Regions from separate parts of the Streptomyces sp. NPDC039462 genome, predicted to be linked through region 1. Evidence: predicted binding sites of a transcription regulator. Region 1 holds the regulator's gene; the other holds the start of a gene.
The links. The regulator HrcA, encoded in region 1, represses chaperone genes, less so after heat shock. The targets are predictions, from matches to a motif close to TTNGCACTCNGNNNNNCNGAGTGCNAA.
Positions count from the first base shown of each region.

Region 1 (5,028 bases):
TAGGCGGCGGGGGCGTACGGGCCGTGCTCGCGCATGAAGCGGTTGACGAGGCCGCGCGCGGGGCGCCCGGAGAACGCCCGGGTCAGCTCGGTCCGTACGAACAGCGGGTTGGTCATGGCCTGCTTGTGCAGGGCGTTGGCGCCCGACTCGGGGGTGACGAGGAACGCCGTGCCGAGCTGCGCCGCGTCCGCGCCCGCCGCGAGCACCGCGGCGATCTGCGCGCCGCGCATCAGCCCGCCGGCCGCGACGATCGGGATCTGCGCGGTCTCGCGGACCTGGGTGATGAGGGAGAGCAGCCCGATCCCGGAGCCGTCGGCCTCGGGGTTGTCCTTGTGCGTGCCCTGATGTCCGCCCGCCTCGATGCCCTGCACGCACACGGCGTCGGCGCCGGCCCACTGCGCGGTCTGGGCCTCCTCCGGCGTGGTGACGGTGACGACGGTCAGGGTGCCGACGCGCGCGAAGGCGTCGAGGACGTCGCGGGTGGGGCACCCGAAGGTGAAGGAGACCACCGGCACCGGGTCGTCGAGGAGGATCGCGAGCTTGGCGTCGTACCCGTCGTCCCGCCCGCTGTCCGGGTCGCCGAGCTCCGTCTCGTACCAGGTGGCCTCGCCGGCGAGCTGGCTGCGGTAGACCTCGACGGCCGCGGGGTCCGCGGTGTCGGGCTGCGGCATGAAGAGGTTGACGCCGAAGGGTTGCGAGGTCAGCCCCCGCAACTGTTTGATCTCCTGGTACATCCCGTCGGCCGTCTTGTACCCGGCGGCGAGGAACCCGAGCCCGCCGGCCTCGGCGACGGCCGCGGCCAGCTGCGGCCCGGAGGCGCCGCCCGCCATGGGGGCCTGCACGATCGGATGGCGGCAGAGAGCGGTCAGTGCGGAGGACATGCACGCATCGTGCCACGGTCCTTCGGTCGCGCCGAATCGCGTGCCCCGCGCCGGGTGTGCGCCGCCTCGTCTGCCCCATCGACCGCCGTCGGCGACTGCGGGCCGTCCCGGGTTGCTCGCGCAGTTCCCCGCGCCCCTAAAGACAACCGCCCCGCGCCCTTGAAGGGGCCCGGAACGGGCCTTCAAGGGGCGCGGGGAACTGCGCGCCCAGCCCCCACCGCCCCGCAGGCGAACGACAGAGCCCCCGGCACGGGAAGATCCCGCCCCGGGGGCACCGGAGAACCGCTCAAGGCGCTACCGCCCGTTGAACGCATCCTTGAGGCGGGAGAACAACCCCTGCTGCCCCGGCTGGAACTGCCCCGTGGGCCGCTCCTCCCCGCGCAGCTGCGCCAGCTCGCGCAGCAGCCGCTCCTGCTCGGGGTCGAGCTTCGTCGGCGTGAGGACCTCGACGTGCACGATGAGGTCGCCGCGTCCGCCGCCGCGCAGGTGCGTGATGCCGCGCCCGTGCAGTGGTACCGACTGGCCGGACTGCGTGCCGGGCCGGATGTCGATCTCCTCCAGGCCGTCCAGCGTCTCCAGCGGCACCTTCGTGCCGAGCGACGCCGCGGTCATCGGGATCGTCACCGTGCAGTGCAGATCGTCGCCGCGCCGCTGGAAGACGGCGTGCGGCAGCTCGTGGATCTCGACGTAGAGGTCACCGGCGGGGCCGCCGCCGGGGCCGACCTCGCCCTCGCCCGCGAGCTGGATCCGCGTGCCGTTGTCGACACCGGCCGGGATCTTGACCGTCAGGGTCCGGCGCGAGCGGATCCGCCCGTCGCCCGCGCACTCGGGACACGGCGTCGGCACGACGGTGCCGAAGCCCTGGCACTGCGGGCACGGCCGCGACGTCATGACCTGCCCGAGGAAGGACCGCGTGACCTGCGACACCTCGCCGCGGCCGCGGCACATGTCACAGGTCTGGGCGGACGTCCCCGGCGCGGCACCCTCGCCGCTGCAGGTCGTACAGACGACAGCCGTGTCGACCTGAATGTCCTTGGTGGTCCCGAAGGCGGCCTCTTCGAGGTCGATCTCCAGACGGATCATGGCGTCCTGGCCGCGACGCGTGCGCGAGCGCGGGCCGCGCTGCGACGCCGTCCCGAAGAACGCGTCCATGATGTCGGAGAAGTTGCCGAAGCCGCCGGCGCCGAAGCCACCCGCGCCTCCGCCGCCGCCCGACTGGGACAGGGGGTCACCGCCGAGGTCGTAGACCTGCTTCTTCTGCGGGTCCGACAACACCTCGTACGCGGCGTTGATCTCCTTGAAGCGCTCCTGAGTCTTCGGATCCGGATTCACATCCGGGTGAAGCTCACGCGCCAGCCTCCGGAAGGCCTTCTTGATCTCGTCCTGGGAAGCGTCGCGGCGCACGCCGAGTACGGCGTAGTAGTCCGTGGCCACTTACGACTCCGCCAGGATCTGTCCGACGTAACGTGCCACTGCGCGTACTGCTCCCATCGTTCCCGGATAGTCCATGCGGGTCGGTCCGACCACGCCGAGTTTGGCGACTGCCTCGCTTCCCGAACCGTAGCCGACCGAGACCACGGACGTGGAGCTGAGCCCCTCATGGGCGTTCTCGTGACCGATCCGTACGGCCATGCCCGAATCCTGCACCTCACCAAGCAACTTGAGGAGCACGACCTGCTCCTCAAGGGCTTCGAGAACGGGCCGGATGGTGAGGGGAAAGTCATGTCCGAAGCGGGTGAGATTGGCGGTGCCGCCGATCATCAGCCGTTCTTCGGTCTCCTCCACGAGCGTTTCGAGGAGGGTGGAGAGGACCGTCGCGACCGTGCCGCGGTCCTCGGTCTCGAAGGCCTCGGGCAGGTCCTGCACCAACTGTGGCACATCCGCGAACCGGCGCCCCGCGACCCTGCTGTTCAGCCTGGCCCGCAGGTCCGCGAGCGCACTCTCGCCGAACGGCGCCGGGCAGTCGATCATGCGCTGCTCGACCCGTCCCGTGTCGGTGATCAGTACGAGCATCAGCCGGGCCGGAGCGAGCGAGAGAAGTTCCACATGCCGCACCGTCGACCTGGTGAGCGACGGGTACTGCACGACGGCGACCTGCCGGGTCAGCTGCGCGAGCAGCCGCACCGTACGCCCCACGACGTCGTCGAGATCCACGGCGCCGTCGAGGAAGTTCTGGATGGCGCGACGCTCGGGCGCGGTCATCGGCTTGACGCCGGCGAGCTTGTCGACGAAGAGGCGGTACCCCTTGTCCGTCGGGATGCGCCCCGCGCTGGTGTGGGGCTGGGCGATGAACCCTTCCTCCTCCAGCGCCGCCATGTCATTGCGGACGGTGGCCGGGGAGACCCCCAGACGGTGCCGCTCGGTGAGCGCCTTCGAGCCGACGGGCTCCTCCGTCCCCACATAGTCATGGACGATGGCGCGCAGCACTTCGAGCCTGCGTTCACTGAGCATCGCGCACACCTCCAGCTGTCTCTGTGAGCCCCGCCTGGCACTCACCGCGGGCGAGTGCCAGCCTTTCAAAGGGTCAGTGTACGGCCGTCGGGTACGGCCCCGGCAAGACAGCGGCTGCCGAACACCGCGCGTGCGGATAGCGTCACCGTATGAACGTGACGCCGGCATGGGAAGCGGCGGGCTGGGAGCGGCTCGCACCGCGCGTGGGGCGGCGCCGCCTGCCCCGCTGGGACTGTACGGCGGGGCTGGTCGTCGGGGACGACGCGGCCCTCATGATCGAGGCCGGGTCGAGCCTCGCGGAGGGCGCGGCCCTGCGGACTCAGGCCCGGCAAATCCTCGGCGGGGGCCGCCGGGTCACCCATCTCGCGCTGACCCACCCGCACTTCGACCACGTCCTCGGCGCGGCCGCCTTCGCGGGCGTGGAGGTGTACGGGGCGGTGGGCATCGAGACGGTCTTCACCAAGGGCCACGAGGAACTGCGCGAGGACGCGGTACGCCACGGCCTGGACGCGGACGCGGCGGCGGAGGCGGCCGACCTGCTGGTCCACCCGCACCACCTGGTGTGCGGGGAGTGGACGCTCGACCTGGGCGGCCTCCAGGTGCTGCTCGCGAACATCGGCCCCGGCCACTCGGGCCACGACCTCGCGGTCCTCGTCCCCGGCAGCGACGGCGCACCGGAGATCGTCTTCTGCGGCGACCTCGTCGAGGAGTCGGGCGAACCGCAGGCGGGCCCGGACGCGGTGCCGAAGCGGTGGCCTGCGGCGCTGGACCGCCTCCTCGACCTGGGCGGCGAGGACGCGCTGTACGTCCCCGGACACGGCGCCACGGTGAATGCGGCATTTGTCCGCGCGCAACGCGCCACACTGGCAGCCCGCTTCGGCGTGTCGTGACCGCAACGCCTTCCGCTCTTCCTATCGTCACCGGAATGCGCCAGTACTCCGCCGACCTCACGCCCCCTTGGAAGAAGCCGAAGCCCGTACCGGAGGTGGCGGCGGACGCCGGCCTCGTGGTCGAGGAGCTGAGCACCGGTTTCTGCGGGGCGGTGATCCGCTGCGAGAAGACGGCGCAGGGCCCGACGGTGACGCTGGAGGACCGCTTCGGCAAGCAGCGCGTGTTCCCGATGGAGCCCCGCGGGTTCCTCCTGGACGGCCGCCCGGTCACCCTGGTCCGGCCCACGCGGGCTTCTGCTCCTGTACGTCCCTCCCGCACCGCCTCCGGTTCGGTGGCCGTCCCCGGGGCGCGGGCCCGGGTCGCCCGCGCGGGACGTATCTACGTGGAGGGCCGTCACGACGCCGAGCTCGTCGAACGCGTCTGGGGCGACGACCTCCGCATCGAGGGCGTCGTGGTCGAGTACCTGGAAGGCATCGACGACCTGCCCGCGATCGTCGCCGAGTTCGCCCCCGGCCCCGACGCCCGCCTCGGCATCCTCGTCGACCACCTGGTCCCCGGCTCCAAGGAGTCCCGCATCGCTGCGGAGGTCACCAGCGCCCACGCCCTGGTGGTCGGCCACCCCTACATCGACGTGTGGGAAGCGGTGAAACCCGCCTCCGTCGGCATCCCCGGCTGGCCCCGCGTGCCACGCGGCCAGGACTGGAAGACGGGTGTGTGCAGAGCCCTGGGCTGGCCGGAGAACACCGGCGCGGCCTGGCAGCGCATCCTGAACTCGGTCCACTCCTACAAGGACCTGGAGCCCCCG
Region 1 is NZ_JBVKAO010000007.1:136,190-141,217, reverse strand. Features, by position in the region: gene ACZ7LU_RS31520 (nitronate monooxygenase) at 1-881, opposite strand, end outside; gene dnaJ (molecular chaperone DnaJ) at 1,176-2,315, opposite strand; gene hrcA (heat-inducible transcriptional repressor HrcA) at 2,316-3,332, opposite strand; gene ACZ7LU_RS31505 (MBL fold metallo-hydrolase) at 3,488-4,222, shown strand; gene ACZ7LU_RS31500 (DUF3097 domain-containing protein) at 4,258-5,028, shown strand, end outside.

Region 2 (5,028 bases), on a different contig from region 1:
GAAGGTGCCAATTCCGTCTCGCGGCGAGATGCGTCGCGAGGAAGATGAGGAGAAAGGGCCTCGCCTCCATGGCTGTGCAGACCGTCGCCACCCAGAGCACCACCCCTTCCGTCGACCTCGGGCCCGCCTCCGGCCTTTCCTGCCGTGAGTGCGGCACCACGTTCCCGCTCGGCCCGATCTTCGCCTGCGTCGAGTGTTTCGGCCCCCTCGAAGTCGCGTACGACCTGCCGCTCGGCGACCCGGAAGCCCTCCGCAAGCAGATCGAGGCAGGCCCCGCCAACATCTGGCGCTACGCCCCGCTGCTCCCCGTCCCCGCCGACGTGGCCGACAAGCCGAACCTCAACCCCGGCTGGACCCAGCTCGTCAAGGCCGACAACCTCGGCCGTGAACTCGGCTTCGAGCAGGGCAAGTTGTTCGTCAAGGACGACTCCGGCAACCCCACGCACTCCTTCAAGGACCGCGTCGTCGCGCAGGCCCTCGAAGCGGCGCGCGCCTTCGGCTTCACCACGCTCTCCTGCTCCTCCACCGGCAACCTCGCGGGCGCCGTCGGCGCCGCCGCGGCCCGCGCCGGCTTCCGCTCCTGCGTGTTCATCCCGCACGACCTGGAGCAGGGCAAGGTCGTCATGGCCGCGGTCTACGGCGGTGAACTCGTCGGCATCGAGGGCAACTACGACGACGTGAACCGCTTCTGCTCCGAGCTCATCGGCGACCCGCTGGGCGAGGGCTGGGGCTTCGTCAACGTCAACCTGCGGCCGTACTACGGCGAGGGCTCCAAGACCCTCGCGTACGAGATCTGCGAGCAGCTCGGCTGGGAGCTGCCCGACCAGCTCGTCATCCCCATCGCCTCCGGCTCGCAGCTCACGAAGATCGACAAGGGGCTGAAGGAGCTCATCGCCCTCGGCCTGGTGGCCGACAAGCCGTACAAGATCTTCGGCGCGCAGGCCGAGGGCTGCTCGCCGGTGTCGACCGCCTTCAAGGCCGGGCACGACGTCGTACGCCCCCAGAAGCCGAACACCATCGCCAAGTCGCTGGCCATCGGCAACCCCGCCGACGGGCCGTACGTCCTGGACATCGCGCGCCGCACGGGCGGGGCGGTCGAGGACGTGAACGACGAGCAGGTCGTCGAGGCGATCAAGCTGCTCGCCCGCACGGAAGGGATCTTCGCGGAGACCGCGGGGGGTGTGACGGTGGGCGTCACGAAGAAGCTTTTCGAGGCGGGGCTTCTCGACCCGGCCCTCACCACGGTGGTCCTGAACACCGGGGACGGCCTGAAGACGCTTGACGCTGTCGCCGAGACTTCGCAGGCCACCGCCACGATCAAGCCGAGCCTTGAGGCGTTTCGCTCCGCGGGGCTTGCCGGCTGAGGTTGTTGCTTCCCTGCGGGGCCGTTGTGGCTGGTCGCGCAGTTCCCCGCGCCCCTTACGGGGCCCGTATCCCCCTGAGGTGAACCATGAGTGTCAACGTTCGCATCCCCACCATTCTGCGCACCTACACCGGCGGCAAGGCCGAGGTCGCCGCCGAGGGGGCGAATCTGGGTGAGGTCATCGCCGACCTGGAGAAGAACCACACCGGGATCGCCGCCCGCGTCCTGGACGACCAGGGCAAGCTGCGCCGCTTCGTCAACGTGTACGTGAACGACGACGACGTCCGCTTCGAGCAGGGCCTGGAGACGGCCACGCCGGACGGCGCGGGCGTCTCGATCATTCCCGCCGTCGCCGGCGGCTGACCTTTTCGCAAGCACCCTGCGTAATTCGAATTGCCCCCTCCGCGAGAGAAGCGGAGGGGGCAATTCTGCTTGGTTGAGCGCGGTACAGTTGGGAAGCGTGCTTCGCCGTCAGTGCCGAGTGCATATACGAAGTCGGCCCGGAGCCGACAAGAAGTAGCCAAAGCGCACTGCCCATTTGAGCCTCATGTGCCTTTTGCCCGGCCCGACTTGCCCTGGATTCCGGTGAATTCTCCGCATATTACCGATCGGGCGCGCCCAGAATTCTCGTCCGATTGACCTGTTGCAGACGGCAGTTGGACAGATACATTCAGCGGCGGTCGACGCGTTCCGGCGCACACCCCCAATCAGTGGGGGGTGAGGTCTGACCCGGGTCCGCGAAGTGCGGTCCTGTGCAAGGGCCAGTAATAGGGGAGTTAGGCATGGCTCAGGGCACCGTCAAGTGGTTCAACGCGGAGAAGGGGTACGGCTTCATCGCGGTCGACGGTGGTGCGGATGTTTTCGTCCACTACAGCGCGATCCAGATGGACGGCTACCGCACCCTTGAAGAAGGTCAGCGAGTCGAGTTCGAGATCTCGCAGGGCCAGAAGGGTCCGCAGGCGGACATGGTCAAGCTCGCCGTCTAGCTCGGCGCGATCGACCACCGAAGCAAGCATCGCGAGGGGTCCGTATCCCACAGGGGTACGGGCCCCTCGTGTGCGTCCGGTGCGGGCCCCCGGGGTGCGTCCGTGCTCCCGCGCGCCGGGCGGATCTGGCGGGAGCACCTTGCACTCGTGGGGGTCGAGTGCTAATCATTGGGCTTAGCACTCTCCGAGTGAGAGTGACAGAACTTGGATCGGGTCGGTGAGGTCCGCAGGCCGCGTGGGGCAAGGAACCACACGGCACGCAGTCCGTCCGTCGCGGGCACCAGCACGGTCCGTTTGCGTTTCCACCCCGTCCGGGAGGACCACTTCACATGGCCAAGATCATCGCGTTCGACGAGGAGGCACGGCGCGGCCTCGAGCGCGGCATGAACCAGCTCGCCGACGCCGTCAAGGTGACCCTGGGCCCCAAGGGTCGCAACGTCGTCCTCGAGAAGAAGTGGGGCGCCCCCACGATCACCAACGATGGTGTTTCCATCGCCAAGGAGATCGAGCTCGAGGACCCGTACGAGAAGATCGGCGCCGAGCTGGTCAAGGAGGTCGCGAAGAAGACGGACGACGTCGCCGGTGACGGCACGACGACCGCGACCGTCCTGGCCCAGGCCCTGGTGCGCGAGGGTCTGCGCAACGTGGCCGCCGGTGCCAACCCGATGGCCCTCAAGCGCGGCATCGAGAAGGCCGTCGAGGCCGTCTCCGGCGCCCTGCTCGAGCAGGCGAAGGATGTCGAGACCAAGGAGCAGATCGCTTCGACGGCCTCCATCTCCGCCGCCGACACCCAGATCGGCGAGCTCATCGCCGAGGCGATGGACAAGGTCGGCAAGGAAGGCGTCATCACCGTCGAGGAGTCCCAGACCTTCGGTCTGGAGCTGGAGCTCACCGAGGGTATGCGCTTCGACAAGGGCTACATCTCGGCGTACTTCGCCACCGACATGGAGCGTATGGAGGCGTCGCTCGACGACCCGTACATCCTGATCGTCAACTCCAAGATCTCCAACGTGAAGGACCTCCTTCCGCTCCTGGAGAAGGTCATGCAGTCGGGCAAGCCGCTGCTGATCATCGCGGAGGACGTCGAGGGCGAGGCCCTGTCCACGCTGGTCGTCAACAAGATCCGTGGCACCTTCAAGTCCGTCGCCGTCAAGGCCCCGGGCTTCGGTGACCGCCGCAAGGCCATGCTCGGCGACATCGCCATCCTCACCGGTGGCACCGTCATCTCCGAGGAGGTCGGCCTCAAGCTGGAGAACGCCGGTCTCGACCTGCTCGGCCGCGCCCGCAAGGTCGTCATCACCAAGGACGAGACGACCATCGTCGACGGTGCCGGTGACAGCGACCAGGTCCAGGGCCGCGTCAACCAGATCCGCGCCGAGATCGAGAACAGCGACTCGGACTACGACCGCGAGAAGCTCCAGGAGCGCCTGGCGAAGCTCGCGGGCGGCGTGGCCGTCATCAAGGCCGGTGCCGCGACCGAGGTCGAGCTCAAGGAGCGCAAGCACCGCATCGAGGACGCCGTTCGCAACGCGAAGGCGGCCGTCGAGGAGGGCATCGTCGCCGGTGGTGGCGTGGCCCTGCTGCAGGCCTCCCAGGTCTTCGAGAAGCTGGAGCTTGAGGGCGACGAGGCCACCGGTGCCGCCGCTGTGAAGCTGGCCCTCGAGGCCCCGCTGAAGCAGATCGCGGTCAACGCCGGCCTCGAGGGCGGTGTCGTCGTCGAGAAGGTGCGCAACCTGACCGTCGGCCACGGCCTGAACGCCGCGACCGGTGAGTACGTCGACATGATCGCCGAGGGCATCCTCGACCCGGCGAAGGTGACGCGCTCTGCCCTGCAGAACGCCGCCTCCATCGCCGCGCTGTTCCTCACCACCGAGGCCGTCATCGCCGACAAGCCGGAGAAGGCGGGCGCTGCCCCGGCCGGCGGCGGCATGCCGGGCGGTGACATGGACTTCTGATCGACCTCTGGTTGATCACTGTCCCGTACGTACCGAGGGCGGCACTCCTTCTCACGAAGGGGTGCCGCCCTCGGGCGTTTCCCGTCCCGCTCTACGGCAGTCGGTCCATGATCCAGGTGCAGAGTTCCTCGGTGACCAGGGTGTGGCCCTCGTTCCGGGAGGCGCAGAGGAATTCGTCCAGCTCGCTCTCCTCCTCCGCGGAGGCCGTGATCGGCGCGTAGAGCTTCTCGTGGGTGTCGATGTCGCGCAGGGCGATGGCGCTGACCGTCGGCACGAAGCAGTGCTCGCGGAAGTCCGCCTCGGAGCCGAGGCCGATCAGTGCGGGGATCTTGTTCAGCTCGTCGGCGAGGATGCCGAAGCCCTCCAGGGTGCCGCCCGGCGCGCCGTCGATCTCGGGCAGGCCCGTGGTGCGGATGCGGGGCCTGCGCAGGGTCACCACCCGCAGCTGGGCGACGAGCTGGTCCTCGCCCGCGGACTGCGTGTACAGGTGGGTGCCGGTGATGGCCAGGCCCTTGCCGTGGAAGGCCTGCTCGCCGGCCGGGATGCCGTTGCTCTCGCCGATGCGGGAGCCATTGGACACACCGATCTTCTTCGGCCGCGAGGGCCAGCGGCCCACCCGGTCCAGCTCGGCGAGGAAGGTGCCGCGCTCCTTGTCCGTGTCCGGGGTGTCGCCCCACTCGCTGATGTGCTGCCACAGCAGCTGGCGAGCGGCCGGACTGTTCAT
Region 2 is NZ_JBVKAO010000011.1:1,182-6,209, reverse strand. Features, by position in the region: SAM riboswitch class I at 1-51, shown strand, start outside; gene thrC (threonine synthase) at 45-1,364, shown strand; gene ACZ7LU_RS38800 (MoaD/ThiS family protein) at 1,451-1,726, shown strand; gene ACZ7LU_RS38795 (cold-shock protein) at 2,146-2,349, shown strand; gene groL (chaperonin GroEL) at 2,679-4,304, shown strand; gene ACZ7LU_RS38785 (esterase/lipase family protein) at 4,396-5,028, opposite strand, start outside.
Region 2: the regulator HrcA is predicted to act here: its motif matches at 2,524-2,550, upstream of groL (chaperonin GroEL).